2 regions of the Cronobacter condimenti 1330 genome follow, and region 2 is predicted to be linked to the other one. Evidence: predicted binding sites of a transcription regulator. Region 2 holds the regulator's gene; the other holds the start of a gene.
The links. The regulator PurR, encoded in region 2, represses purine synthesis genes. The targets are predictions, from matches to a motif close to CANGCAAACGTTTGCNTG.
Positions count from the first base shown of each region.

Region 1: pyrD (quinone-dependent dihydroorotate dehydrogenase) is a predicted target of PurR. The motif match lies at 9,350-9,367, and genes of this name have one in related genera.

Region 1 covers NZ_CP012264.1:1,564,327-1,579,592, forward strand. Annotated here, with positions in the region: gene asnS (asparagine--tRNA ligase) at 1-612, opposite strand, end outside; gene pncB (nicotinate phosphoribosyltransferase) at 779-1,981, opposite strand; gene pepN (aminopeptidase N) at 2,248-4,860, shown strand; gene ssuB (aliphatic sulfonates ABC transporter ATP-binding protein) at 4,968-5,735, opposite strand; gene ssuC (aliphatic sulfonate ABC transporter permease SsuC) at 5,732-6,523, opposite strand; gene ssuD (FMNH2-dependent alkanesulfonate monooxygenase) at 6,533-7,678, opposite strand; gene AFK62_RS07150 (sulfonate ABC transporter substrate-binding protein) at 7,675-8,646, opposite strand; gene ssuE (NADPH-dependent FMN reductase) at 8,639-9,226, opposite strand; gene pyrD (quinone-dependent dihydroorotate dehydrogenase) at 9,462-10,472, shown strand; gene zapC (cell division protein ZapC) at 10,639-11,184, shown strand; gene AFK62_RS07170 (YcbX family protein) at 11,181-12,287, opposite strand; gene rlmKL (bifunctional 23S rRNA (guanine(2069)-N(7))-methyltransferase RlmK/23S rRNA (guanine(2445)-N(2))-methyltransferase RlmL) at 12,389-14,506, shown strand; gene AFK62_RS07180 (ABC transporter ATP-binding protein) at 14,513-15,266, shown strand, end outside.
Region 2 covers NZ_CP012264.1:1,941,217-1,956,482, forward strand. Annotated here, with positions in the region: gene cfa (cyclopropane fatty acyl phospholipid synthase) at 160-1,308, opposite strand; gene punC (purine nucleoside transporter PunC) at 1,608-2,771, opposite strand; gene punR (DNA-binding transcriptional activator PunR) at 2,883-3,797, shown strand; gene purR (HTH-type transcriptional repressor PurR) at 3,816-4,841, opposite strand; gene cydH (cytochrome bd-I oxidase subunit CydH) at 5,134-5,223, shown strand; gene AFK62_RS08930 (MFS transporter) at 5,488-6,654, shown strand; gene AFK62_RS08935 (C40 family peptidase) at 6,733-7,560, opposite strand; gene AFK62_RS08940 (Grx4 family monothiol glutaredoxin) at 7,906-8,253, shown strand; gene rnt (ribonuclease T) at 8,335-9,003, opposite strand; gene gloA (lactoylglutathione lyase) at 9,099-9,506, opposite strand; gene nemA (alkene reductase) at 9,598-10,695, opposite strand; gene AFK62_RS08960 (TetR/AcrR family transcriptional regulator) at 10,768-11,349, opposite strand; gene eptA (phosphoethanolamine transferase EptA) at 11,414-13,042, opposite strand; gene AFK62_RS08970 (DUF1289 domain-containing protein) at 13,247-13,486, shown strand; gene AFK62_RS08975 (aldo/keto reductase) at 13,540-14,436, shown strand; gene sodC (superoxide dismutase [Cu-Zn] SodC) at 14,518-15,036, shown strand; gene AFK62_RS08985 (FUSC family protein) at 15,029-15,266, opposite strand, start outside.

The DNA of each region.
Region 1 (15,266 bases), 380 kb from region 2:
TTTGCCGAAAAAGTCTTTGTCGAAATCGATTTTGCCCTGGCCGTCGCGCGGCAGGTTTTCGAGATCCAGTGTAGAGACGCGGAACATCTCACCTGCGCCTTCGGTATCGGAGGCGGTGATCAGTGGGGTGGACACCCAGAAGAAGCCCTGCTCGTGGAAGAAACGGTGCAGCGCCTGCGCCAGGGTGTGACGCACACGGGCCACCGCGCCGATAAGGTTGGTACGCGGACGCAGGTGCGCCACTTCACGCAGATACTCGATGCTGTGACGCTTGGCCGCCATCGGGTAGGTATCCGGATCGTCAACCCAGCCGGTCACTTCAACCTGCGTTGCCTGCAGCTCAAAGCTCTGGCCTTCGCCCGGGGATTCGACCACCTTGCCGGTGACGATAACAGAACAGCCCGTCGTGAGGTGCAGCACCTCTTCATTATAATTGGGCAGAGAATTATTGATGACAGCCTGTATCGGATCAAAGCAGGAACCGTCATAAACGGCGAGGAAGGAGATGCCAGCTTTTGAATCTCTTCGGGTACGCACCCACCCGCGCACGGTGACTTCACTGTCAACGGCAACGCGGCCCTGGAGTACGTCGGCTACAGGCACAACGCTCATAATTTTCTCTCTGGTTAATGGTCAAAAATAACATTTTCCACCCGGACGGGGGGTTATCTATGTTACCTGGCATACGCCATCAGACAAGCAGAATTCGCGGTGCGGGAAAAAGAAATCCGAAAGGGGAAGAGAAAGCAGGGAGCGCGCGGCTCCCTGAAGGAATACATTAGCTTGCTTTGCGCACCTGCGGCAGGTCGAAGGCTTTGCGCAACGCGCGCACGAACGCTTTGTCATGACAGATGGTTTTGCCAGGGCTGTCAGAGAGCTTGGCGACCGGGCGGCCATTACACTCGACAAGCTTAATCACAATGTTGAGCGGCTTCACCTGTGGGATATCGCAGGTCAGGCGGGTGCCGATGCCAAAGCCGAGCTTAATGCGATCGGCAAAATGGCGATAGAGCTCAATCGCTTTAGCGAAATCGAGATTGTCGGAAAAAATCAGCGTCTTGCTGAGCGGGTCGATACCGAGTGCCTGATAATGCGTGATGGCTTTTTCGCCCCACTGGATCGGGTCACCAGAGTCATGGCGCAGCCCCTGATAGCGTCCGGCGAACGCCGGGCCAAAGTCACGCAGGAACGCATCCATCGTAATACAGTCAGTCAGCGCGATGCCGAGCATATCCGGATATTCATCGAGCCACGCCTGCAACGCTGCAATCTGGCTATTGGCAAGATCCGGGCTTATTTGTTGATGCGCCTGAAACCATTCATGAGCCTGAGTGCCCATTGGTGTCAGAGAGAGACGACGCGCGAGGTCATAGTTGCTGGTGCCGATAAACCACGGTTCCTGCTTGAGCCGCTCAACGATGGCCTGCTGAACTTCGCGTGAAAAACGACGGCGGGTGCCGAAATCCATGAGGCGGAACGCGCTCAGATCGAGCCCGTCAGTCATCGCACGGAAATCCTGCAATTTGACATCGAGATGCGTCAGCGCTTGATCGACGCTCGCCTGCGGGGAACGATAGCGGTGCACCAGTTCGCTGATGACCGCCAGCAGCGGCACTTCCCACATGATAACTTCACGCCACGGGCCGCTCATGCGAATGTCGAGTTTGCCGCCATCGTTACGAATTTGTACCTGCGAGGGGTCATAACGGAAGTTTTTCAGCCAGGCGAGGTAGTCCGCTTTGAAAAACGGCAGGCCGGAGAGCCACTGAAATTCGACGTCGGAAAGCGCCAGATGTTGCATAGCGTCAACCTGTTCGCGAATGGCGTCGGCATAAATGCCCAGCAGATCGTCACCACGGCAGCGAAATTCTGCTGTCACATGCACGTCAGCATAGTGGTGAAAAACCGCCTGCTGCATATGCAGCTTATAGGCGTCCGTATCCAGCAGCGTTTGCAATAGGGGGGAAGCGTATTGTGTCATGGTGCGAACTGGCATCCTCTCACAGGCGCGTGTCTATCAGTGGCATAAGCAGATAAAGACGCAGGAGTATACCCTGATTATCGGTTTATTGAAGCAGGATCACAACACAACCGACGAAGCGGGTCGAGGGCAATTCGTGCCGCATGTTACTTAATTGTAGCAATCTGCCCGGTAGCCTCTGAAAAGTGAAAGATTCTGCGTGGCAACATTAACGCAACAGGAATAGACTGGAGACGTAACCATACGGACCCTGGATAAGGTTTTTTATGACTCAACAGCCACAAGCAAAATACCGCCACGACTACCGTGCGCCGGATTATATGATTACCGATATTGATCTGACCTTCGACCTCGACGCCGCCAGAACGCGGGTCACGGCGGTCAGTCAGGTCAACCGCCGTGTGGCGGAGAATGCGCCGCTGCGTCTGGACGGCGAAGACCTTACCCTGATTTCGGTCGAGGTTGATGGCACGCCCTGGACGCAACATCGCCTGGAAGAGGGCGCGCTGGTGCTGGAAAACGTGCCGGAGCGCTTTACTTTAAAAATCGTCAATAACATTAGCCCAGCGACGAACACTGCGCTGGAAGGGCTATATCAGTCGGGCGAAGCGCTTTGCACCCAGTGCGAAGCGGAAGGTTTCCGTCATATTACCTGGTACCTGGATCGCCCGGACGTGCTGGCCCGCTTCACGACCAAAATTATCGCTGATAAAGCGAAATACCCGTATCTGCTTTCTAACGGCAACCGTGTCGCGCAGGGCGAGCTGGACGATGGCCGTCACTGGATGCAATGGGAAGATCCGTTCCCGAAACCGTGTTATCTGTTCGCGCTGGTAGCGGGCGATTTCGATGTGCTGCGTGATACCTTCACTACCCGTTCCGGGCGTGATGTCGCGCTGGAGCTTTATGTAGATCGCGGCAATCTTGATCGCGCTGGCTGGGCGATGACCTCGCTGAAAAACTCCATGAAGTGGGACGAAACGCGTTTTGGTCTGGAGTACGATCTCGACATCTATATGATAGTTGCGGTGGATTTCTTCAATATGGGCGCGATGGAGAACAAAGGGCTGAATGTCTTTAACTCCAAATTTGTGCTGGCGCGCGCCGAAACCGCGACTGATAAAGACTACCTCAATATTGAACGTGTCATTGGACACGAATATTTCCATAACTGGACCGGTAACCGCGTCACCTGCCGCGACTGGTTCCAGCTCAGCCTGAAAGAGGGGCTAACGGTATTTCGCGATCAGGAGTTCAGCTCCGATCTCGGCTCCCGTGCGGTTAACCGCATCAGCAACGTGCGCACCATGCGTGCTATGCAGTTCGCTGAAGACGCAAGCCCGATGGCGCACCCGATTCGCCCGGACATGGTCATCGAGATGAACAATTTCTACACCCTGACGGTGTATGAAAAAGGCTCCGAAGTGATCCGCATGCTGCATACGCTGCTGGGCGAAGCCAATTTCCAGAAGGGCATGCAGCTCTATTTCGAACGCCATGACGGCAGCGCCGCCACCTGCGACGATTTCGTGCAGGCGATGGAAGATGCGTCCAATGTTGACCTGTCGCATTTCCGCCGCTGGTACAGCCAGTCCGGTACGCCGATTGTCACCGTACAGGATGACTACAACCCGCAAACCGAGCAGTACACCCTGACGCTAAGCCAGAGAACGCCGCCGACGGCGGATCAGCCGGAAAAACTGCCGCTGCATATTCCGTTTGATATTGAGCTTTATGACAACGAAGGTAACGTGATCCCGCTGCAAAAAGAGGGGCATCCGGTGCACCACGTGCTGAACCTCACCCAGGCGGAGCAGACCTTCGTTTTCGACAATGTCTATTTCCAGCCGGTGCCGTCGCTGTTGCGTGAATTCTCCGCTCCCGTGAAGCTTGAATACAAATGGAGCGATCAGCAGTTGACGTTCCTGATGCGTCACGCACGCAACGATTTCTCCCGCTGGGACGCGGCGCAGAGCCTGCTTGCCACCCATATCAAACTGAATGTCGCGCGTTATCAGCAGCAGCAACCGCTGTCGCTGCCGCTGCACGTCGCGGATGCCTTCCGCGCGATCCTGCTTGATGAGACCCTCGATCCGGCACTGGCGGCAGAGATCCTGACACTGCCGTCGCAGAATGAAATTGCCGAGCTGTTCCAGACTATCGACCCGCAGGCTATCGCCGCTGTGCATGATGCACTGACGCGCACGCTTGCCACTGAACTGGCCGATGAACTACTGGCGGTCTACAACGCCCATAAGCTGACCGGTTATCGTATCGATCATGCGGATATCGGCAAGCGCGCGCTGCGTAACACCTGCCTGCACTATCTGGCGTTTGGCGATGCACAACTGGCCGATAAACTGGTTGCGATGCAGTACCACGAGGCGGACAACATGACCGACGCGCTCGCGGCCCTTGCAACGGCCGTGGCAGCACAGCTGCCGTGTCGCGATACGCTGCTTGCCGAATATGACGACAAGTGGCATCACGACGGTCTGGTGATGGACAAATGGTTTATGTTGCAGGCCATGAGCCCGGCGAAAGCGGTGGTGACCAATGTCCGTGCACTGCTGGAGCATCGTTCATTCAGCCTCGGTAACCCCAACCGCGTTCGTGCGCTGGTCGGCGCGTTTGCCACCAACAATCCGGCGGCCTTCCATGCCGAGGATGGCAGCGGTTATCGTTTCCTGGTGGAGATGCTCACCGAGCTCAATACGCGCAACCCGCAGGTGGCGTCACGTCTGATTGAGCCGCTGATCCGCCTGAAACGTTATGACGACAAACGTCAGGCGCTGATGCGTGCGGCGCTGGAAGAGTTAAAAGCGCTACCGAAGTTATCTGGCGATTTGTATGAGAAAGTGAGTAAAGCGCTGGCGTAACCGGTAAACATGAGCGGCGGGTCGCATTACGCTTACCCGACCGACACATTTATCGTACGGTCCATCACCATGTCAGGCGGGTGCACAACGCACCCGCCTTTTTCTGGTCACCCCACCTTTACTGCCCGTACGGGCGCAGGCGTTTTACGCATCACACGGTTCAACACCTCGGCTTCAAGCTCTGCAAGATGCGGCGTGCCGTGACGGCGCGGGTGCGGTAAATCGACGGTCAGGTCAAAGCCAGTTTTTCCGTCTTCAATCAATAACACCCGCTCTGCCATCGCCACTGCTTCGCTCACATCGTGCGTCACCAGCAGCACCGTAAACCCGTGTTCGCGCCACAGCGATACAATCAAATCCTGCATCTCAAGACGTGTCAGCGCGTCCAGCGCCCCGAGCGGTTCATCAAGCAGCAGCAACCCCGGACGATGAATCAGCGCGCGCGCCAGCGCCACGCGTTGTTTCTGTCCGCCCGAAAGCGCTGCAGGCCAGTCGCCCGCACGGTCGCCAAGTCCCACTTCGTCCAGCACCTGCCGTGCCGCCGGCTGCCAGCGACCTTTAAGGCCCAGCCCCACGTTTTCGAGGACCGTTTTCCAGGGCAGCAGGCGCGCATCCTGAAACATCATGCGGGTATCCTCCCGGGCGTCGGCAAGCGGCGCGTTGCCAGCGCTCAACTCGCCCTCGTTTGGGGCCTCAAGCCCGGCCAGCAGCCGCAACAGCGTGCTTTTTCCACCGCCGCTGCGCCCGACTACCGCGACAAATTGTCCGGCGGGAATATGCAGGTTCAGCCCGTTGAGAATAGTTTTGGCGCCGTAGCGTTTGCTGATGCCTTCCAGCAGCAGCGGTGTGCCCTGGTTAAGTCGTGCGGTAGTCATGCGTTCGCCTCCTTTAACTGGTAAGCGGGGTGCCAGCGCAGCCAGAGGCGTTCCAGCGCCCGGGCGCTGAGGTCCGCCAGCTTGCCAAGCAGGGCGTAGAGAATAATTGCCACCACGACGACATCAGTTTGCAAAAATTCGCGCGCGTTCATTGCGAGATAGCCGATGCCCGAGTTCGCTGAAATCGTTTCTGCGACGATAAGCGTCAGCCACATCAACCCGAGTGCAAAGCGCACGCCAACCATAATGGAGGGCAGGGCGCCTGGCAGAATGACCTGCCGGAAAAGGCTAAAGCCTGACAGTCCATAACTACGCGCCATCTCCAGCAGGCCGCTGTCGATATTACGTATGCCATGCCAGGTATTGATATAAATGGGAAACAGCGTGCCGAGCGCCACCAGAAAAATTTTGGCGCTCTCATCAATGCCGAACCACAGAATCACCAGCGGGATCAGCGCCAGATGCGGCACGTTGCGCAGCATTTGAATCGAGCTGTCGAGCAGCCGCTCGCCCCAGCGCGACAGGCCGCTGATAAGCCCAAGCGTGAGCCCAATCAGCCCGCCGATGGTAAAGCCCACCATTGCGCGCCAGCTGCTGATAGCCAGATGTTGCCAGAGCTCGCCGCTTGCCATCAGCCGCCAGAAGGTTTCCACCACGCTCTGTGGCGACGTCAGGATGCGTGTTGAGAGCCAGCCCGTTTGTGAGGCGAGCTGCCAGAAGGCTATTACGCCCACTGGCACCACCCACGGCGCGGCGCGCTCGAGCCATTTTTGCGAAGCGCTTGCCATGTGGCCTCCTTAACTCTGCGCCACGCGGCGCGGAATAAATTCGTTGGCCACCGCCTCGCCCTGCGCCGCGAGCGTACGCGGCTGGGGCACTTCGGGGATGGTGACGTCCAGATGCGGGAACAGCAGCTCGCCCACCCGGTACGCCTCTTCAAGATGCGGATAGCCGGAGAGAATAAAGCTGTCGATGCCGAGTGCCGCGTATTCATTGATCCGCGCCGCCACCGTTGGGCCATCGCCCACCAGCGCCGTTCCCGCGCCGCCGCGTACCAGGCCCACGCCCGCCCAAAGGTTAGGGCTAATTTCAAGCTGGTCGCGACGCCCGCCGTGCAGCGCTGCCATGCGCTGCTGGCCGACCGAATCCTGACGCGCAAACGCCGTCTGGGCTTTCGCTATCGTCTCGTCATCCAGATGCGCAATCAGCCGGTCGGCGGCCTGCCACGCCTCGTCATTCGTTTCGCGGACAATCACATGCAGACGGATGCCAAAGCGCACCGTACGTCCGTGCGCCGCCGCTTTGGCGCGAACCTGGGCGATTTTTTCTTTCACGAGTTCAGGCGGCTCGCCCCAGGTGAGATAGAGATCTACCTGCTCGGCAGCGAGATCCTGCGCGACATCAGACGATCCGCCGAAATAGAGTGGCGGGCGCGGCTGCTGTACTGGCGGGAAAAGCAACTGGGCACCACGCACCTTAATATGCTTGCCATCAAAATCGACTTTCTCGCCTTCCAGCAGGCGTCGCCAGACACGGGTAAATTCGGCTGAAGCCTCATAGCGCGCAGTGTGATCGAGGAAAACGCCATCGCCCGCCAGCTCCTGCGGATCGCTGCCTGTCACCAGGTTAAACAGGGCACGGCCATTGGAAAGCCGGTCGAGCGTTGCGGCCTGGCGCGCTGCCACGGTCGGTGAGACGACCGACGGGCGCAGGGCCACCAGAAACTTCAGTCGCTGCGTCACCGGAATCATCGAGGCGGCGACCAGCCAGGCGTCCTCGCAGGAGCGTCCGGTTGGGATCAGCACGCCGGTGAATCCCAGACGGTCCGCGGCCTGGGCTATCTGCTGTAAATAGCCGTGGTCCACCGGACGAGCGCCCGCATCGCTGCCGAGATAATGCCCATCGCCGTGGGTCGGTAAAAACCAGAACAGATTCAGACTCATGATTTCTCTCCTTCGGTTGCGCCCGCCCAGATGCGGCTGCGGATGTCGACTTTTTTAGGGACTAAATGGTTGTCGTAAAACAGATCGGCGGTGTGTTGCTGGCGCACGGCCGTCTCTTCATTAACAGGCGTAATACGGGTCGGCGGCCGGTGATCAAAATAGAGCGCAATAACCGGCTCCGGCAGACCAATGCTTTTGGCAAAGAGTGTGACGCTCGCGGCGCGCTGGCTGCGCGTCAGGGCGTCCGCTTCGCTGAAGCTGTCCAGTACGCCTGTCAGAAATTGCCCATACTTCTGCGCATAAGGGCGTGCGGCAAGATAGAACGAACCAGTGAGATTGAGATCGGTGCCATCGGTCAGCACACGCACGCCACCCTGACGAAGCGCGGCAGAGTAGTACGGATCCCAGATAGCCCAGGCATCGACATTGCCCTGCGTGAACGCGGCGCGCGCATCGGCCGGGGTCAGGTATACGGGCTGAATATCGCTGAAGCTCAGCCCGGCTTTTTGCAACGCACGCAGCAGTAAGTTGTGGGAGCTGGAGCCTTTCTGAAACGCCACCTTATGGCCTTTGAGATCGGCCACCGTTTTGATCGGGCTGTTCTCTGCTACCAGCAGCACTTCTGCTTTAGGCTTCGGCGGCTCGCTGCCGATGTAGACCAGATCCGCGCCTGCCGCCTGGGCGAAAATAGGCGGGATATCACCGGTGCTGCCAAGATCAATGCTGCCTACATTGAGCGCTTCCAGCAGTTGTGGGCCTGCCGGGAATTCCACCCAACTGATGCGCGTGTTCGGATAGCGTTTCTCCAGCAACTGGTGGCTTTTGGCGAGCACCATGCTCACTGAGCCTTTCTGATAGCCGATGCGTAAGGCCTCCGGCTGCGGCGGGGCGGCCTGCGCGGCGGTGACAAAGAGTGTCAGGCCTGCGGCCAGTAGCGTCACGGCGTGACGGCGCAAAAAATTAAGCATGTAACGTTCTCCTTGTGAAATGTGGCGCAGGGGTCGCCAGATGGCGGCGCGTCAGGGCCTGCCAGAAACTTTCCAGTGCGTCATCGAGACGGGTTTGCAGCAGCGGCGAAAAGCGCGGCTGATGGTGGTAATCAAGCACCTGGCTATCGTCGGCGAAGACGCCGTGGAGGATCTCCTGCGCTTTCAGCGCATTGAGCACAGGCTTGAGGGCGTAATCGAGCGCCAGTAAATGCCCGACCGATCCGCCTGTTGCGAGCGGCAGCACGACTTTTTTCTCAAGCGCCCGTTCAGGCAGAAGATCAAGCAGCGTTTTCAGCGCGCCAGAAAACGAGGCTTTGTAAACCGGCGTGGCAATAATGACGCCATCCGCCTGCTGGAGCTGCTCAATCAGGGTCAATAGCGCCGGACTGTCGAAACGGGCATAGAGCAAATCTTCGGCGGCGAAATTGTGGATATGCCAGTGGCAAACCTCCACGTCGAGCCGGGTCAGTTCATTAGCAAGCCAGGAAAGCAGGGCGCTGGATCGCGACGGGAAGCGCGGGCTTCCCGCCAGAGTAATAACTGCATACCACCTCCTTATAACCAAAAGTTTGTTTATATTTAACATTAATAACAATATGACGAGATAGTGGCAGAGGGAGGCGGGGGGAGAAACTAAAAATTTCGGGGATGCTTTGCCGGAAATCGCATAATCGTGGTTAAAAAAGAAAACGTTTGCGTTCAACGGCGCTTTTTTGCCGCAGGTCAATTCCCTTTGTGAAGCGGATCGCAGATAATAGCGCCCCGGTTTGCACACCGGGAATCCAGGAGAGTTCATGTACTACCCCTTCGTTCGAAAAGCCCTTTTCCAGCTCGACCCAGAGCGCGCTCACGAATTTACCTTCCAGCAAATGCGCCGCGTCACCGGTACGCCGCTTGAGGCGCTGCTGCGCCAGAAAGTGCCGTCCAAACCGGTCACCTGCATGGGACTGACATTTAAAAATCCGCTGGGTCTTGCTGCGGGCCTCGACAAGAATGGGGAATGCATCGACGCGCTTGGCGCGCTGGGTTTCGGCTCCCTTGAAATCGGCACCGTGACGCCGCGCCCGCAGCCTGGCAACGACAAGCCGCGGCTGTTCCGCCTGGTAGCGGCGGAGGGGCTAATTAACCGTATGGGCTTTAATAACCTCGGCGTGGATAACCTGGTTGAGAACGTCAAAAAAGCGCATTTTGACGGCGTGCTCGGCATTAATATCGGCAAAAATAAAGATACGCCGGTCGAGCAGGGAAAGGATGACTATCTGATCTGTATGGAAAAGGTTTTTCCTTACGCCGGTTATATCGCGATTAATATCTCTTCACCAAATACGCCAGGTTTGCGCTCACTGCAATATGGCGAAGCACTGGATGATCTTCTCGCTGCGATTAAAAATCAGCAACAGATCCTTGCTCAAAAGCATCATAAATATGTCCCTGTGGCGGTGAAGATCGCGCCCGATCTTTCTGTCGATGAATTGATCCAGGTTGCCGACAGTCTGGTACGTCATCACATTGATGGCGTTATTGCGACCAATACCACGCTCGATCGCAGCCTGGTACAGGGCATGAAACATTGCGATGAAACCGGTGGTTTAAGCGGGCGTCCGTTGCAATTAAAAAGTACGGAAATCATTCGACTTTTAAGCCAGGAATTAAAAGGCCGCCTGCCGATTATCGGTGTGGGGGGCATTGATTCTGTCATCGCCGCGCGCGAAAAAATGGCCGCTGGCGCTTCGCTTATTCAGATCTATTCCGGCTTTATTTTCAAAGGCCCCCCGCTCGTTAAAGAAATTGTGACCCATCTTTAAGCATTTCCTTATCTAAGAGCACCAGGGCTTTATTTTCAGCCCTGGTTGTTTTATATTCCGCGGTTGTTGCTAATTTAAACGTCATAGTCTTAGATTAATGAGGGAATAAACGAAGCGGCAAAATAAGGGAAATATTTTTGAGTTTCAGAGCGGTAGGGGGATAACAATGCGTATAAAGCCGGATGATAACTGGCGATGGTATTATGATGAAGAGCACGACCGAATGATGCTCGATCTCGCCAACGGCATGCTGTTTCGCTCGCGTTTCGCACGCAAAATGTTGACGCCTGATGCGTTCGACCCTGCTGGATTCTGCGTCGATGACGCTGCCCTCTGGTTTTCCTTCGACGAAAAATGCCGTGACCTTCCTCTCTCCGCCGAGCAGCGCGCTGAACTGGTGCTCAATGCGCTCGTTGCTATCCGTTTTCTCAAACCCCAGATGCCGAAAAGCTGGCACTTTTTAGCCCACGAAGAGGCTGAATGGTTGCCTGGCTGTGGCGATGCCGCCTGTGTGTGGCTTAGCGACAGCGGCGAAGCTGTCAGTTTGCTGGTGGTGGAACCTGGCGATAACGCAACGTTGTGCCTGCTGGCGCAGCCATCGTTAACGCTCGCGGGACGCGCGATGCAGTTAGGGGATGCTATAAAGATTATGAATGACAGGCTCAAACCGCTGGCGTGCGCGCCGCAGCTGAGCCTTGATCAGGCCGTTTAACGGGCGAGCCTCACCGCACCCGCCGGTACGCAGCTACAGCTTAAAAACGTCCCGTCATCGCCCAGCGCGCTTTTCTTAAGCGGCGTCACTTCACCTTCCAGTAACGTCACGCGGCAACTGCCGCAAATACCGGCGCGGCAGGAATACGGTATACGAATGCCTTGTTGTTCAAGCTGCTCCAGTACGACCTGCTGGTTGTTGCCAATAAACGGTTTTCCTTCCCATTCAATAGCGACCTGCGCGGCGAGCGTGGCGGCGGGCGCTGCGCGCTCTTCGACCACGCCTGCGCCGTAGAGACGCGCCGGGCCTGTCGCCAGCACTTCAACGCGATCGCCCGCGCGGATGACGCCACTGTTACGCGCAATCAGGTTCTGGCCGAAATCAACGTCGCCGTTATCAAGCGCTGTACGGAATTTTTGCAGCGTCGCCAGCGGCTCGCCGCTGGGGTGTTTGCGTCCGCGCTCGGGGCTGACCGTTGTGAAAATGCAGCGGCTGCACGGCTTGGCAACATCAAAGATCACCTCGCCGATGCGGATAACTTTCCAGGTATCTTCCGCCCAGGCCTCAACGCCGGTGACAACCAGATTAGGGCGAAACTGATTCATGGCAACGCCTGCGGGGCAGCGCTTTTGCAGATCACGCAGGGAAGCCTCGTTGGCCAGTAAATAAGGAAAACCGTCAGCGAAACCGAGCGGCACGCCAGGATGGTGTTTTACGCGGCGCGTAAGCGACGGCCCCACCCAGCGCAACTGCACGTCACGACTAAAAAAAGTGCTCAGCCACTGGTTAATTTCGGGCGGCGCAATGCGTGCCGTAAAATGATTTCCCCAGACTTCAGTCGGCGCGGGAGTGGGCTGAAAATCGACGAAACGAATGGCGGCGCTGCTGCCATCCGGTGCGGTAAGGTGCAGACCTTCCGGTAACAGGGCAGGCGTAAAGAGCACCATCTGCGGATGCTGACGTGCGGTAATAAAGGTGCCATCGGTTTCCGTCACCATGAAGGCGCGGTCACCTGCCAGGCCGCTGACGTCTGCCAGCGCGTGAGAGACCTGCAACCCACGCATTGATTTCACCGGATGAATAAAAAGCTGCGATAAAACCATGGCGTGCGCCCTCCCGGCTAAGAAATAGAAGGGCAACTTTATGACATGCGTGGCGGATTGGCTATAATGCGCCACAATTTTCTTTTTACTGAAGTGACGATATGAAAGCTTTGTTTGCCAGTACGGCGCGTGGGCTCGAAGAGCTGTTAAAAACTGAACTGGAAAACCTGGGCGCGCAAGAGTGCCAGGTTGTTCAGGGTGGCGTGCATTTTCAGGGCGATGCGGCTCTGGTTTATCAAAGCCTGATGTGGAGTCGCCTGGCGTCACGTATCCTGCTGCCGCTTGGCGAATGCGGGGTTTACAGCGATCTGGATCTCTATCTGGGCGTTCAGGCTATCGACTGGACGAGCATTTTCGCGCCTGACGCCACATTCGCGGTTCATTTCAGCGGCCTTAACGACACTATTCGCAACAGCCAGTACGGCGCGATGAAGGTCAAAGACGCTATCGTCGACGCGTTCACCCGTAAAAACCTGCCGCGCCCGAGCGTTGACCGCGAGCAGCCGGATCTGCGCATTAACGTCTGGCTGAATAAAGATACCGCCAGTATTGCCATCGACCTTAGCGGCGAAGGCTTGCACCAGCGCGGCTACCGCGATCGCACCGGACAGGCGCCAATTAAAGAAAACCTGGCGGCGGCGATTGTGATGCGCTCTGGTTGGGAACCTGGCACGCCGCTGCTGGATCCGATGTGCGGCTCCGGCACGCTCCTCATTGAAGCGGCGATGATCGCAACCGATCGCGCACCAGGCCTGCATCGCACCCACTGGGGTTTTTACGGCTGGGCCCAGCATGATGAGAGCGTCTGGAAAGAAGTGAAAACCGAGGCGCAGGTTCGCGCACGTCGCGGTCTTGCCGATTACGCCACCCGCTTTTACGGCTCTGATAACGATCCGCGCGTGATTGAGCGCGCCCGCACAAACGCCCGTCGCGCAGGTCTTGCCGACATTATTACGTTTACGGCGCAGGATGTGGCCCACCTGACCAATCCGCTGCCGGAAGGGCCTGGTGGTACCGTCATCAGTAACCCGCCGTATGGCGAGCGTCTGGAGAGCGAACCGGCGCTGATTGCGCTGCACAGCCTGCTCGGTCGTATTATGAAAAACCAGTTCGGCGGCTGGAATCTGTCGCTGTTTAGCGCTTCGCCGGAACTGCTAAGCTGTCTGCAATTGCGTGCCGATCGTCAGTTCAAAGCGAAAAACGGCCCGCTCGATTGCGTGCAGAAGAACTACCGCCTGGCCCCGACTCAGCCGGGCGCAGCACCCGCCCAAATTGCAGAGGATTACGCTAACCGCCTGCGTAAAAATCTGAAGAAGCTGGAGAAGTGGGCCAAACAGGAAGGGATTGCCTGCTATCGCCTGTATGATGCCGACCTGCCGGACTATAACGTCGCAGTAGACCGCTACGCAGAGTGGGTAGTCATTCAGGAATATGCGCCGCCGAAGACCATTGAGCCGGAAAAAGCGCGCCAGCGTCTGTTTGACGTTATCGCCGCCACGCTTTCAGTGCTGGGGCTTGCGCCTAATAAGCTGGTGCTGAAAACCCGCGAGCGCCAGAAAGGCAAAAATCAGTACGAGAAACTGGCCCAGAAGGGCGAGTTCATGGAAGTGCAGGAATTTAACGCACGCCTGCTGGTTAACCTGACGGATTATCTCGACACCGGACTGTTTCTCGACCACCGCATCGCGCGTCGTATGCTGGGCCAGATGAGCAAAGGTAAAGATTTCCTTAACCTCTTCTCGTACACCGGCAGCGCCAGCGTTCATGCCGGCTTGGGCGGCGCGCGCTCCACCACAACGGTGGATATGTCTCGCACTTATCTGGAGTGGGCTGAACGTAACCTGCGCCTTAACGGTCTGAGCGGCCGTGCGCATCGCCTGATTCAGGCAGACTGTCTGAACTGGCTTAGCGAAAGCGACGAACAGTTTGATTTGATCTTTATCGATCCGCCGACGTTCTCAAACTCCAAACGTATGGAAGAGACCTTCGACGTGCAGCGCGATCATCTGCGTCTGATGAAAGATCTTAAACGCCTGTTGCGTCGCGACGGGACGATTATGTTTTCCAACAACAAGCGTGGGTTCCGTATGGATCACGAAGGGCTTGCCGCCCTGGGCCTGAAAGCGCAAGACATCACACAAAAAACGCTCTCTCAGGACTTCGCGCGCAACCGCCAGATCCATAACTGCTGGCTCGTAACCCACCAGACCAAGGACTAAAGAATTATGTCGTTAATCAGTATGCATGGCGCCTGGCTCTCTTTTAGCGACGCGCCTCTGCTCGATAATGCCGAACTGCATATCGAAGAAAATGAGCGTGTGTGCCTGGTTGGTCGCAACGGGGCGGGTAAATCGACCCTGATGAAAATTCTCAATCACGAACTGCCTCTGGATGACGGTCGCCTGATCTATGAGCAGGATCTGGTCGTGGCGCGTCTGCAGCAGGATCCGCCGCGTAACGTTGCAGGTAGCGTCTATGACTTCGTCGCGGAAGGCGTGGCCGAGCAGGCTGAATACCTCAAGCGCTACCATCAGATTTCCCATCTGGTGATGACCGACCCGAGCGATAAAAACCTCTCAGAGCTGGCGCAGGTGCAGGAGATGCTGGAGCATCATGATCTGTGGCAGCTGGAAAACCGCATCACGGAAGTACTGGCGCAACTGGAGCTGGACGCTGATACGCCGCTCGCGTCCCTTTCCGGCGGCTGGCTGCGTAAAGCCGCGCTGGGCCGCGCGCTGGTGAGCGCGCCGCGCGTGCTGTTGCTTGATGAACCAACCAACCATCTGGATATCGAAACGATCGACTGGCTGGAAACGTTCCTTAAATCGTTCTCCGGCAGCATCGTGTTTATTTCGCATGACCGTTCCTTTATTCGCAATATGGCGACCCGCATCGTCGATCTCGATCGCGGTAAACTGGTTTCTTACCCTGGCGATTACGATAAATATCTGCTCGCAAAGGAAGAGGCGCTGCGCGTCG
Region 2 (15,266 bases):
TCAGTGTGAAACAAAATGGAAACCGGTTTCCATGCATCTGTTGCTTGATTGTTGGCGGGATCACTTTTATTGAAGGAAACGTCGTGAAAGCGTGAGAAGTGTCACAAAGCGCGGAAACGACAGTGGCAAAAAGCCCCCGGCGTGCGCCGGGGTTAATGCTTATCGGGCAACGCGCAGGCCGTTTTCGACGCCGCGGCTGAACACCACCTGCCAGAGCTGAATATCCCGCGCACGGAATGCGCCTGCACAGGCATTAAGGTAGTAAGTGAACATGCGTTTAAAGCGTTCAGAATAGTTATCGGCGATATCAGGCCAGGCAGCCAGAAAACGCGCGTACCACGCCATCAGCGTTTTGTCGTAGTCAGCGCCGAAATTGTGCCAGTCTTCCATCACAAAATGCGGCTCGCTGGCGGCGGCAATCTGGCGCGCCGACGGCAGGCAACCGTTCGGGAAGATATACTTATCAATCCACGGGTCGACATTATTGTCGGTCTTACGCGAACCGATGGTATGCAGTAAAAACAGCCCGTCAGGCTTCAGGTTGCGGTCAGCGACGTCAAAGTAAGTGGCGTAGTTTTTCGGCCCGACGTGCTCGAACATGCCCACCGACACAATACGGTCAAACTGCGCATCAAGATCGCGGTAATCCTGCAAAAGGATAGTTACGTCCAGCCTCTCACAGCGGTCCTGTGCCATTTTTTGCTGCTCGGCGGAAATGGTCACGCCGGTGACCGAAACGCCATAATGGCGCGCCGCGAACGCTGCCAGCCCGCCCCAGCCGCAGCCGATATCCAGCAGTGTCATGCCGGGTTTTAATTCCAGTTTTTCGCAAATAAGTTTCAGCTTCGCCTGCTGGGCGTCCACCAGGTTATCCGCCTCTTTCCAGTAGCCGCACGAATACTGCATGTAGGGATCAAGCATGCGGCTGAAGAGGTCATTACCAAGATCGTAATGCTCTTTACCGACAATCCAGGCGCGCTTTTTCGATTGCAGATTAAACAGGCGGGCGCCCAGAATGCGCAGCGTATCTTTAAGGTGATGGGGCAGCTGGTCTTCAAGCCCGGCGCGCAGCACTTTTGTGAAGAACAGGTCGAGGCGCTCGCATTCCCACCAGCCGTCCATATAGCTTTCGCCAAGCCCGAGTGAGCCTTCCTGTAAAACTCGCTTAAAAAAATCAGGGTTTTTCACCTGGATATCGGAAGGCGCAGCGCCGTTAACGGCGATCCCGGCCCGGCTGAGCAGTTCAGATGCGATGCGATACCAGTGGTTGTCCGGTATGCTGATTTCTTCTATACACGATGAACTCATAGCTTCTCCATCACTACTGTGATCAGAACCTTCAAAGAGCGTAGTCGCAATTTTCGGTGTGTGAGAAATATCACGGAAAGGTCCGTGAGCCTGATATCCGACGTAGAACAGAGGAAGGGGATGACCCTTGCCAGAAATGTCATTCCAAACAAAAACGGGAGCCAGCGGCTCCCGTTACTACATAATATTTATGGTAATTATCAAAGAGCCGCGAACCAGTATAGGCCTCGCTTTTCGATGATTCAACCGTTGATGGTTAGCAAGCTAATAACAAAAAATGCATATTATCGCTCGCCTGATTACCCCTGCGCGACGCGGCCTCCGCGCAGGTACCAGCCAAGCCACGCCAGCAGTACCGTTGACAGCATCACGCTGGTGGTGGAAAGCAGCGGCGTTGCCACAAGCCAGGAGACCACCAGACTCGCCACAAAACACAAGCCCAGTTGCAGCGTATTTTGCAGCGCCGCGGCGCGCCCGGTCGCCTGCGGGAATGGCAGCAGCGCCGCGGCCACCACAATAGGATAAATTGCGCCATTTGCCATCGCCATCAGGCAGAAGGGGATTAAGAGCGTGGTAAGCGTCACCGTGTCGCTTAACCCCACAAGCCAGGTCGCGACAACGCTCAGCGCGTAGCCCACCAGCAGCCAGGGCAGAAGTTTTTCTCCCTGCCATTTTTGCAGCGCGCTGCGACAACCGTAGCCGCCCACCATAAATGCAATTGTTTGCGGCACATAGCTCAGACCAATCACGGCCGGGCTGTACCCCATTTCGTGAAGGATAAACGGCGAGCCGGTGAGCCACGCAAAAAAGCTGGCGGAGCAGGCAGCATAGATAAGCACATTGCCGCTGTAAGCTTTAGAGCGCAGCAGCATGCCAAAGCTCAGCGGTACACCGTCGTGGTTGCCCTGCGGCGCGCCCGCAGGCAGACGCAGCGCCGGGATCATTAACACCAGCGTAATCGCAAACAGCACGACGAAAATCGCCTGCCAGTCAAAATGGTTCAGGATCCAACTGCCAAGCAGCGGTGCCAGTGCCGGAGAAAGTCCGACCAGCGGCATAATGGTGGCGAAGATACGGCGTGCCTGTTGGGCCGGGTAGCGGTCGGTCACCAGCGCCTGCCAGCTTACCGCCGCCGAGCAAACACCGACAGCCTGAAGGAATCGCAGCGCCAGCAGGGCGCCTGCGCTCTGCACCCATACGGTGCCAAGACAGCCTATGGCGAAAATCCCAAGTCCTGCCAGCAGCACAGGACGGCGGCCAAAGCGGTCAGAGAGTGGGCCCCAGACTAATTGCGCGAGCGCGAAGCCCGCAAGGAACAGGCTTAGGGAGGCGCTGATGGCCGAAGGTGCAGTGTGGAGATCCGCTTCGATGGCGGCGAACGCCGGCAGATACATATCGGTCGCCAGAAAACCAAGCACACTCAGCCCGGCGAGCCAGCAAAGAAATCCTTTTGTAGGTCGCATAACGTTAACTCACTTCTTAATACGCGAAAGAGCCAGGAGTGTACGGAGTGCAATCCGGCTTGTGAAACGCTAATATTTGCCGTTTCCGTTCAAATTTTTTGCAGGCAGAAAATGTGGTCCGAATATTCTCTTGAAGTGGTGGACGCCGTGGCGCGCAACGGCAGCTTCAGCGCGGCGGCGGCAGAACTTCACCGCGTGCCTTCTGCGGTCAGCTATACGGTACGTCAGCTCGAAGAGTGGCTCGCGGTAGCGCTCTTTGAGCGTCGGCACCGCGATGTGGTCCTGACGCCTGCGGGCAGCTGGTTTTTGCGTGAAGGACGTTCTGTTATCAAAAAAATGATGATCACCCGACAACAGTGCCAGCAGATAGCGAACGGCTGGCGCGGCCAGCTTTCCATCGCCGTGGACAATATTGTGCGCCCTGAACGTACCCGCCGTCTGGTACTCGATTTCTACCGACACTTTTCCGATGTGGAGTTACTGGTGTCGCAGGAGGTGTTTAACGGCGTCTGGGATGCCCTGGCCGACGGGCGCGTAGAGCTTGCCATCGGCGCCACGCAGGCTATCCCGGTCGGGGGCGGGCGCTTTGCGTTTCGCGATATGGGGGCGTTGAGCTGGCGCTGCGTGGTGGCGAGCCACCATCCGCTGGCACAACAGGCGGGCGCGTTGACTGACGATCAACTGCGCGATTACCCGTCGCTGGTGCTGGAGGATACCTCGCGCTCGCTGCCCAAACGCATCACCTGGCTTCTGGATAACCAACGGCGCGTGGTGGTGCCGGACTGGTACTGCGCTGCCGACGCGCTTGGCGAGGGGCTCTGTATCGGTATGGTGCCGACGCACTTTGCGAAGCCATGGCTTGATAGTGGGGCGTGGCACGCGCTGACGCTGGACAATCCCTTTCCTGATGCGGCCTGTTGCCTGACGTGGCGCCAGAGTGATGCCTCGCCCGCGCTGCGCTGGTTGCTTGATTATCTGGGGGACAGTGAAACGCTGAACCGGGAGTGGCTGCGGGAGCCTGCGTAAACAGGCTCCCGGCGGGGATTAACGACGATAGTCGCGGAACGGACCGTCCGCCACCGAGCGGCGTTCGATAAGGCGTGGATGCACCTCAATGGTCTGTGACTCTTCGCGTTTATTCACGATTCGGTCCAGCAGCATATTAAAGGCGGTCTGGCCCAGCGTCTCTTTTGGCTGATGAATTGTCGTCAGCGCCGGGCTAAAGAAGCGGGCGTTACGCACATTATCGTAGCCGATAATGGAAATATCCTGCGGCACGCGCAGCCCCATTTCATCCGCGGCGCAAATCGCGCCCATTGCCATGATATCACCGCCGCAGAAGACGGCTGTCGGGCGCTGCGGCTGCGAGAGGATCTGCTGCATCGCGCGGTAGCCGGATTCTGGCTCAAAATCGCCCTGCACAATCCAGTTTTCCGGCACGTTAATAGCTGCTTCTTCCAGTGCTTTCATAAAGCCGGAGAAACGTCCCACGCCGGTGTTGCGCTCAAGCTGGCCCGGGATCACGCCGATATCGCGATGCCCGCGCTCAATGAGATAACGACCCGCGAGATAACCGCCCTGAAAAGCGTTATCGATAACCGAGTCGGTGAAGTCCGCTTTGGCTTCGCCCCAGTCCATTACCACCATCGGAATGTGACGATACTCTTCAAGCGTTGCCAGCAGTGGCTCCGGGTATTCCGAGCACATCACCAGCAGGCCGTCCACACGCTTTTGCGCCATCATCGACAGGTACGCCCGCTGCTTTTCCAGATTGTTATGCGCGTTGCCAAGGATAAGCGTATAGCCTTTCGCAAAGCAGCTGTTTTCAACGGCTTCGATAATTTCTGCGAAATAGGGCGCTTCGCTGCTGGTCGCGAGTAGCCCGATAGATTTGGTGTGGTTCACCTTCAGGCTGCGCGCCACGGCGCTTGGCGAATAGTGTAATTCTTTAATCGCTGCCCATACCGCGTTGCGCGTCTCTTCCGCCACAAAACGGGTTTTGTTAATTACATGTGAGACTGTTGTTGTAGAAACGTTTGCTCGCTTCGCGACGTCTTTAATTGTTGCCATTAATAATTACTCCAGACCCCTGGCTGAGCCCTGTAAAATCACGGGTTAATCGTTTGCCTGTACACACCCCTGTGTGCCACGAGGGGACGTGCGGCATGCCGGGAAACGCGACATTTAGCGTGAGGAGGGGTCGATGGCCGGTACCGAATAAAGTAGCGACGAATTTTGGCTTATCTTTATCGAAAGGGGAAGAGGGAAAACGCATATCTGGTTAAATGTCGCAGGATTTTTCGGCCCGATTATGTAAAAATGCGCTCTACCTGTTTTTTGTGGGGTCTTTGAGGAGAATACCATGAGTACCGATCTGAAATTTTCGCTGGTGACGACTGTTGTTGTGCTGGGTTTAATTGTGGCAGGCGCGTTTACTGCCATCCTGCATTAAGCGTGTCGCGGGAGAACGCGTCCGTTCTCCCGCTCTCTTTATACAATTCCTGCGCTTAACGCACTTTCCTTCGCTGTTGCCTTTCTTTTTCACGTTATTCCCTTATGATTCGCTAATAACACTATTTGCGTAATCTTTAACATATACGCAATAATATTTTGCTGTTTTTGTTACTTATCGATTCGGTCTGAACATGCCATCCTTTCTGCGTCCTGCTGTTACGCCGGTGTATTCGGCGCTGTTGTACAATTTCTGGAGCAATTAATGAAAGTCAATTTCCCGTTACTGGCACTGGCTATTGGTGCTTTTGGCATTGGCACGACCGAATTTTCCCCGATGGGACTGCTGCCGGTGATAGCGAATGGCGTGAATGTGTCGATTCCCGCAGCCGGTATGCTGATAAGCGCCTATGCGGTCGGCGTGATGGTTGGCGCACCGCTTATGACGCTGCTGCTGTCGCATCGCGCCCGACGCAGTGCGCTCATTTTCCTGATGGCGATTTTTACCCTCGGCAATGTGCTCTCGGCCCTGGCACCTGACTACATGACGCTGATGGCGTCGCGCATCCTGACCAGTCTCAATCACGGCGCGTTCTTCGGGCTGGGTTCGGTCGTCGCGGCAAGTGTTGTGCCAAAACAGAAGCAGGCGAGCGCCGTGGCCACCATGTTTATGGGGTTGACTATCGCGAATATCGGTGGCGTTCCCGCCGCGACCTGGCTTGGTGAAACGATAGGCTGGCGTATGTCGTTTCTTGCGACCGCCGGGCTTGGGCTGGTGGCGATGGCGAGCCTCTGGTTCTCCCTGCCCAAAGGCGGCAGCGGCGAGCGTCCGGATGTGAAAAGCGAGCTGACGGTGCTGATGCACCCGCAGGTGGTAAGCGCGCTGCTGACCACGGTGCTTGGCGCCGGCGCGATGTTCACGCTCTATACCTACATCGCGCCGGTGTTGCACCACATCACTGATGCCAGTGCGGCATTCGTGACCGCAATGCTTGTGCTGATAGGCGTCGGGTTTTCCATCGGCAACTATCTGGGGGGCCGCCTCGCGGATCGCTCAGTGAGCGGTACGCTGAAGGGCTTTCTGCTGCTGCTTATCGTTATCATGGCAGCGATCCCCTGGCTTGCGAAAACCGAAATCGGCGCGGCGATCGCCATGGTGGTCTGGGGAGCAGCGACGTTCGCTGTGGTGCCGCCGCTGCAGATGCGCGTGATGCGCGTGGCCAGCGAAGCGCCGGGACTGTCCTCTTCGGTAAATATCGGTGCGTTTAATCTTGGCAACGCGCTGGGTGCGGCGGCGGGTGGTGCGGTCATTCATGCGGGGCTTGGCTACAGCGTGGTGCCGGTCATGGGGGCGCTGATTGCCGCACTTGGCTTACTGCTGGTGCTGCTTTCCAGCCGCCGGGAGGCGCAAACGGCGTGCCGTGTTGAATAATGCCAGCACGTCATAAAAAGCAAAACGGAGAAGGGGGACCTTCTCCGTTTTTTTATGATCACGGTAACGTGAGTGCGGTCAGCGGATCGTACGTGGGGTCATCACGCGGCGGGCGCCGACGTAATGGCGCTGCCAGTAATCTTCGCTCAGTGAGGTTATCTGGATTTCCTGACCGCTGCGCGGTGACTGAATGAATTTGCCGTTACCAACATAAACGCCCACGTGGTCCGCCGTGCCGCGGCCCTGGGTGCGGAAGAACACCAGATCGCCACTTTCCAGCTCGCCGCGGTTCACCGGCGCGGCATCACGCAGGTGATACATTTCGTTCGCCGTGCGCGGGATGCGGAATTTCACCAGATCTTTATAGGCGTACCAGACGAGACCGCTACAGTCGAACCCGGTACGCGGTGAGGTACCGCCCCAGTGATACGGCTTGCCAATCTGGTTCATCAGTTTGTTCATGGCCGTCGTCTGGGCTTTTTTCACGCGCGCTTTATGCGCGTCCGCAATGGTCAGCGGCCCGTTCACACATTTAGTTTTGCGATTTTTGTGGGTCTTAGCGCACGTTTGTGCAGTCAGACGAGAGCTTGCCTGTTTAACGGAAGTGCTGGAAGCGCGACGGGAAGCGGTTTTACTGGCGGTAGAAGAGGATTTGCTGGTGCGTTTCGCGGTGGTGTTTCGCTTCTCGCTGGCGGATTTCGCCGTTTTGGTCTTCGTTGCGTTATTGCTTTTTTTGGCGGTCTGACGGGTTTTTGTGCTGGTTTTCTTTTTCACCGTACTGGCGTGCGCTTTTTGCACCTTTGAGGCGTGCGTCTGCTCCGACGCATGCGCGACAGGCGCAAAAGCCAGTGATGAAGTCATTAACAAAGCACAGAGCGTGAGAGCAAGTTTTGTTTTGCGCGCCACTGAGCATTCCCCTGCATAAAGCCGGCAATCATGCCAACGGATGAATTTTAAGAGCTTGCTGATTCTAATCTAAAGAAATGTCCAAAGTTAAGCAGCAAATCACCTTCGCAGTGCAGTTTCGTTAACCGGCGCAACATTTTTCGCCAGTTACCGCTGCGGTGGAGCGCATTTTAGCGCGCCTCTTCAGGAGAGAATATCGGCAGCGCAAAGAAAAGTGTTATTATTTTCTTCTCTTTCACCACGGCACGGCGCCGGGCTTAAGCGCAAGATTATGCATTTTCGAGACGCTCCGGAGCCGCTACAATGTAAAGCTAACGCCGTAATGACGCTTGAGGAAGTAAGACAATGAGCACTACGCTTGAAAAAATTCAACGCCAGATCGCTGAAAACCCGATTCTGCTGTACATGAAAGGCTCCCCGAAGCTGCCGAGCTGCGGTTTCTCCGCACAGGCTGTACAGGCGCTGTCAGCCTGTGGCGAGCGTTTTGCGTATGTAGATATTCTGCAAAACCCGGATATCCGCGCTGAACTGCCGAAATACGCGAACTGGCCGACCTTCCCGCAGTTGTGGGTTGATGGCGAGCTGGTTGGCGGTTGCGACATCGTGATTGAAATGTATCAGCGCGGCGAACTGCAGCAGCTGATCAAAGAAACCGCGGCGAAGCATCAGTCAGACACCCCGAGCGCAGAGTAATGGCGTAACGGATCCGCGTTTTGTCTCAGACGCGAATAAAAAAGCGGCCTCAGGGCCGCTTTTTTTTGCGCGTCGTTCCGCTTATTCGCCGTCGGCAGGCGTGTTGTCAGACTCAACCATCGGCAACGGCCAGCCGCCCAGGCGTTTCCAGCGATTGACGATTTCACAAAACAGCAGGGCGGTTTGTTCAGTGTCATAAAGCGCCGAGTGGGCCTGTGTGCTGTCAAACACCATACCGGCTGCGATACAGGCTTTCGCCAGTACCGTCTGACCCAGCGCCAGGCCGCTCAGCGCGGCGGTATCGAAGGTCACGAACGGATGAAACGGGTTGCGCTTAAGCGATGCGCGTTCCGCCGCGGCCATCATGAAACTGTGATCGAACGTTGCGTTATGCGCCACCATAATCGCGCGGTTGCAGTTGCTCTCTTTCATACCCTTGCGCACCATTTTAAAAATGGCGTGCAGCGCGTCATATTCGCTGACGGCGCCACGCAGCGGGTTATGCGGATCGATTCCGTTAAATGCCAGCGCTTCCGGCTGGAGGATCGCGCCTTCGAAAGGCTCAACGTGAAAATGTAGCGTTTCATCAGGGGTCAGCCAGCCATCGGCATCCATCTTCAGGGTGATGGCGGCGATTTCCAGCAGCGCATCGGTTTTAGCATTAAAACCGGCGGTTTCCACATCGATGACAACAGGGTAAAAGCCACGAAAACGGTCGGACAGACCGGTCAGTTGAGCGTTATCGGACATCAGCGTCTCTTAAGTTTGGGGAATTAAAGCAGCGCGCATTATGGCAAATTTCACGACGGGATGCAGCAAGGCGGGCAGAACGCCCGCCGGAGGGATCAGTTGCCGAGGCCGCGACCCGCGTCTTTCTCTTCGATAAGCTCGATTTTGTAACCGTCCGGATCTTCTACAAAAGCGATAACCGTGGAGCCGCCTTTGACCGGGCCTGCTTCACGGGTAACGTTGCCGCCGTTATTGCGGATACGCTCGCAGGCTTCTGCGGCATTGTCCACGCTGATGGCGATATGGCCGTAGGCCGTACCCAGCTCATAGCTTTCCACGCCCCAGTTGTAGGTCAGCTCAATGACCACTTCTTCGCTCTCCGGGCCGTAGCCAACGAACGCCAGCGAATATTTATATTCCGGGTTTTCACTGGTGCGCAGCAGTTTCATGCCAAGAACGTTGGTGTAGAAATCGATGGAGCGTTGCAGGTCGCCAACGCGCAGCATGGTGTGAAGTAAGCGCATAAGATCCTCTTAAATAAACGGAATGTGATGAAGCGTCGGTATGAAACCGTATTTTAGTATAGCGGCGGAAGGCCGCCGCTATCAATTTGGATCACAGGGTAGGGTAATCGATGTAGCCTTCCGCGCCGCCACCGTAGAAGGATTCCGGGCGCTGCGGGTTGAGTTCGGCTTTTTTACGCAGACGTTCAACCAAATCGGGGTTGGCAATGTAATCACGACCAAACGCTACCGCATCGATAAGCCCTTTGGCGATAAGCGCTTCGGCTTTCTCACGGGTATACGCGCCCGCGCCGATAATGGCGCCGTCAAAACGCGCGCGCACTTTCTGGCGGAATTCGTCGGTATACGGCACGCCGCCTGCCCAGTCTGGCTCGGACATATGCAGGTATGCGATACCGCGCTTGTTCAGTTCTTCAATCAGATACAGCGCGTCGGCTTCTTCGTTCGGGCCGTTATCGACGTTCTGGAAACTGCCGATTGGCGATACGCGAATGCCGATACGGTCGGCGCTCCACTCTTTGCTCACCGCGTCGACGACCTCGAGCACCAGACGGGCGCGGTTTTCCACGCTGCCACCATACTGATCGGTGCGCTGGTTAGAAGACGGCGACAGGAACTGATGCAGCAGGTAACCGTGGGCGGAATGCAGTTCAACCATATCAAAACCGGCGTCACGGGCGTTGCCGACCGCCTTGCGGAAATCATCGACGATACCCGGGATTTCGTGCGTTTCCAGCGCGCGCGGGGTGCTGGTATCGACGCGGATAGCTTTGCCGTTCTCATCGCGCAGGGAAGTGCGGGTGCCTGAGTTGATAGCCGAAGGGGCGACCGGTGCTTCACCGCCTGGCTGCAGGCTGCTATGAGAGATGCGACCCGTGTGCCAGAGCTGTACGGCGATGCGGCCATCGGCCTCGTGCACCGCGGCGGTGATTTTCTTCCACGCCGCAACTTGCTCGTCGCTGTGCAGGCCCGGGGCGCCGGCATACCCTTTTGCTTGCGCGGAAATCTGGGTAGCTTCGCTGATAATCAGCCCGGCACTGGCGCGCTGGCGGTAATATTCGACCATTATCGCGGTAGGAATGTCGCCCGGCTCGATGCTGCGCAGGCGGGTCAGCGGCGCCATAAATACGCGGTTAGGGGCAGTAATCGCGCCCACATTCAGCGGGGTAAAAAGCTTTTCGTCTTGCATAGTCACTCCTGAGTAGACCGGTCGTCTTGTAACGAGCGAAATAAAAAAGCGCTGCCAGCGGCAGGCGCTTACTTAAAGAATATCGTTGACGTGCGCCAGCGCATTTTCCAGCGGTACACCGCTGCGCGACACTTTGGCCTGCAGGCTGGCACCGAGCCAGAGCACGTATAACACCTGCGCCTGCTGCTGCGCGCTGCCCTTAAACGTTAGCGTACTGGCGTCGCGTCCACGTTCAAGCGCACCTGCCAGCAGACTGATGACCTGCGCTGAGCCTTTATCGAGCGCGTCGCGCATATCTTCAGACAGGTCGCACACTTCCGCACAGAGCTTCACCGTCAGGCAGCCCGTCATTTTGCCGGTCTGGCAATAATGATGCAGCGTCTCTTCAAACCACGCGATAAGCTGCTCGCGCGCCGGGCCTGCCGGGTTGAAATGCGCCTCCAGGCTTGCCTGATACCGGGCGTAATGGCGCTCCAGCATCGCCACGCCAAACGCCTCTTTTGAGCGAAAGTAGTGGTAGAAGGAGCCTTTTGGCACGCCCGCGGTTTTTAACAGTTCGCTTAATCCCATGCCGGTGAAACCGCGTTGCAGGCAGAGCTGCTCACCAGTCGCCAGAAGGTGTTCACGTGTGTCATGTTCAGGTGTTCGGTTCATACGCCTCAATTTAGTAGACCGGTCGGTCTAATGCAAGTCACCTTATCGAAAAGCGCCAGAAACGTTAATTTTTCCGGCAGGCGCTAAGCATATCTTGCTGCGGCTGATAAAGCGAAGTCTGGATGTTCATGATCCCAAGCACGGTCGAGAAGAGATTGTCCTGGGAGACGTCATCGGTCGCCGCACGTTTACTGAGACACTCTGTATCAACGCCGTAGTGTCGCGCATAATCGCCAGACAGCCAGAACACCATTGGAATATGCGTTTGCTGTTCTGGCGCGAGCATATACGGTGTGCCGTGCAGATAAATACCGTTCTCACCCAGCGATTCGCCATGATCCGAGAGATAGACCAGCGCCGTATTCATCGTCGCTTCGCGTTTGCGAAGCGCATCAATCGTCCGGCTCAGGACGCCATCGGTGTACAGCACCGTATTATCGTAGGTGTTGATCAGCGCCTGACGATCGCAGTCCTGGATCTGATTAGTGTCGCAGGTCGGTGTGAAACGACGGAAATTATCCGGGTAGCGGCGGTAATAGGCCGGGCCGTGGCTGCCCATCAGGTGTAGCACAACAACGGAGTCCTGCTTCAGGCCATCCAGCACGTTATCGAAACGATGCAGCAGGGCGTCGTCAAGACAGGAGCCTTCACTACAGACGTCATTGAGCTTCCACTGCGTCATATCGGTATGCGGAATGCGATTGCAGGCGCCTTTACAGCCGCCATCGTTATCGCGCCACAGCACATTAACGCCTGCGTGGGCCAGTACATCCATCAGGCCTTCCTGATGATGCGCCAGCTCGGCGTCATAATGACTGCGCGGCATGCCAGAGAACATACATGGCACCGACACGGCGGTTTCAGTGCCGCAGGAGGTGGCATGCGGCCAGAACACCACACCCTGTTTCTTCAGTTGCGGATTAGTTTCACGCGTATAACCGCCGAGTGAATAATTCTGCTCACGGGAGGCTTCGCCAATCACCAGCACCAGCACGGTTTTCTTCTCTTGCTGACGAATAACCGGCCCTTTTTTCGCATCTTCTCCGATACGTACCAGCGTCTGGTCGCCTGCAAAAAAGCGCGAGTGGGTATATTTCATAATGCCGCTGATATAGTTGGCGGGGGTCACCATCTTGGCGATGTTTTTATTGTTGCGAAACAGCGAGGCGTAGTCCTTATAGAAGAGCGACGCCACGAGAATAATCACAAGCAGGCTCGCCAGAACGCTGACAAGACGGCGCAGGCTCGTCCAGAGCAGGCTGCCGGAGACAATCTCAATACGGCTTAACAAGAACGCGGGCGCGATGCCTGCCACCACAAGCCATAAAATAAGCTGTGGGGTAATCAGCGCGGTCGCCTCTTGCGAGTCCGTCTCGAAAATATTGACCATCATGTTCTGGTCAATTACCGCTCCGTAGGTGTACATGAAAAACGTGCTGGCCGCAGAGCCAACCAGCAGGATGATGAGCACCGGCTTTCGCAGCCACGGCAGGTTAATAATGCTAAAAATGACCAGCCAGGCGCAAAACAGGACCAGAGGCACTGTGGCGGCAAACAGCACGTCGTGAAGATGTTGCGGCGCGATAAGCGCCCAGCAGCGCGTAACAAACAGCGCATTCATTAGCGTGAAGAGCAGGGCGCTAAACAGATTAAAACCCAGATCGCTCAAGCGTAGTTTTTTAATGGTTGCCATCATGGAGACTCCTTTACGATGGCGGCAGTCTACGGCGCAAAGATTAGTGAAACCTTAACCTAAGTGTAACGAAGAGCCTTACAATATCAATCAATGCTCAACGACAAGGCCAATTGCGCGATGCCGCGACGCAACGGCGACCGGACTTGCATCCCGGCGCAGTTCGGGCTTCAATTGTAACTATCATGTTAACCAGGAGCCGTCGTGGCCGAGCAGCTCGAATTTTTCCCCGTCCCCAGCCCCTGTCGCGGTATCTGCCAGTCAGATGAACGCGGCTATTGCCGTGGCTGTATGCGCAGCCGCGATGAGCGCTTTAACTGGCAGAAAATGAACGACGCCCAGAAACAGGAGGTGCTGCGTCTGTGTCACCAGCGCATGCTGCGAAAACTGCGCGCCGGTCGTGCCGAGCCCGACGACGAACCGCAGCAGCCTTCACTGTTTTAATGACACCACTTGCGTATAATTCCCGGCAATTTTCCTTTCTGAGGTAAGTACTTATGGTTGAGCGTATTCTTATGGCGCCCCAGGGGCCGACGTTTTCACGTCTGGTCATGGGTTACTGGCGTTTAATGGAGTGGAATTATTCCCCGCGCGAGCTGGTAGGGTTTATCGAACAACATCTTGAGCTTGGCATCACGACGGTTGACCACGCCGATATTTACGGCGGCTACCAGTGTGAAGCCGCTTTCGGCGAGGCGCTGCGCCTTGCGCCGCACCTGCGTGAGAAAATGGAGATCGTCACTAAATGCGGCATCGCCACGACCGCAAAGCCTGAAAACGTAATTGGGCATTACATTACCGATCGCGCGCATATTTTGCACAGCGCGGAGAATTCACTGCGCTACCTGAATACCGACGTGCTGGATCTGCTCTTGATCCACCGCCCCGACCCGCTGATGGATGCCGATGAAATCGCCGAAGCGTTTCTCGCCCTGCACAAGAGTGGCAAAGTGCGCCACTTCGGTGTGTCTAACTTCACCCCTGCGCAATTTTCGCTGTTACAGTCGCGTTTGCCGTTTACGCTCGCCACGAATCAGGTCGAGATTTCTCCCGTCCACCAGCCGCTGCTGCTGGACGGCACGCTGGATCTGCTCCAGCAGTTACGCATCCGCCCGATGGCCTGGTCCTGTCTTGGCGGTGGACGGCTTTTTCATGACGAAAACGCCGCCCCACTGCGCGCCGAGCTGCAACAGGTCGCAGAAGAGACTGGCGCGCAGACCATTGAACAGGTGGTGTATGCCTGGGTAATGCGGTTACCGTCGCGTCCGCTGCCGATTATCGGCTCCGGTAAAATTGAGCGCGTGAAGAGCGCCCTTGGCGCGCTGTCGCTTGAGCTTACTCGTCAGCAGTGGTTCCGCATTCGCAAAGCTGCGCTCGGTTACGACGTGCCTTAAGACGCCATGTTCCCTCCTTTCCGGTGAAATCCACTGCTGTGATATAGACTTAACGGGAATCACCTGAAACCTGGAGGGAATATGAAGCGATTGACTCTGGCGGCGATGGCGCTGCTGGTTTGCGGAGCGGCACAGGCCGCCAGCGAAGAAGTAGATATGCGCCTCGTCACCGATAAGGGCATCGGCGAGTCCGTCGGTACGGTGAAAATCACCGAAACCGACCACGGGTTAGAATTCGCGCCCGACCTGAAAGGGTTGCCGCCAGGCGACCACGGTTTTCACATTCACGCCAAAGGCAGCTGCGAGCCTGCGATGAAAGACGGCAAAATGGTGGCGGCTGAAGCGGCAGGTGGCCATCTCGACCCGCAAAACACCGGCAAACACTTAGGCCCGGAAGGGAACGGCCACCTGGGCGACCTGCCGGTGCTTGCTGTTAACAATGACGGAAAAGCCACCGACACGGTAACGGCACCGCGTATCAAAAAGCTTGATGAAGTCAAAGGCAAGGCGCTGATGGTACACGTTGGTGGTGATAACATGGCCGATCATCCTAAACCGCTTGGCGGTGGTGGTGGCCGTTACGCCTGCGGCGTTATTTAACGGTACGTCGGGCGTCGTCTTCCTGCGGTGAAGGCGACGCTTGTTCCAGTTGCGACAACGAGCACCACAGCCGCCAGATGATCCCAGCCAGACGTCGTGCGTCGGGTTGGTGGTGCCGGGCGAGCGTCAGACTGATGCGTTCAAGTTCGCCGATCGCCGCCGCAAGCGGCCGTTGACGTACCCCTTTCACGCTCATCACATCCCGTAATGTTTCAATGCAAATATCACGC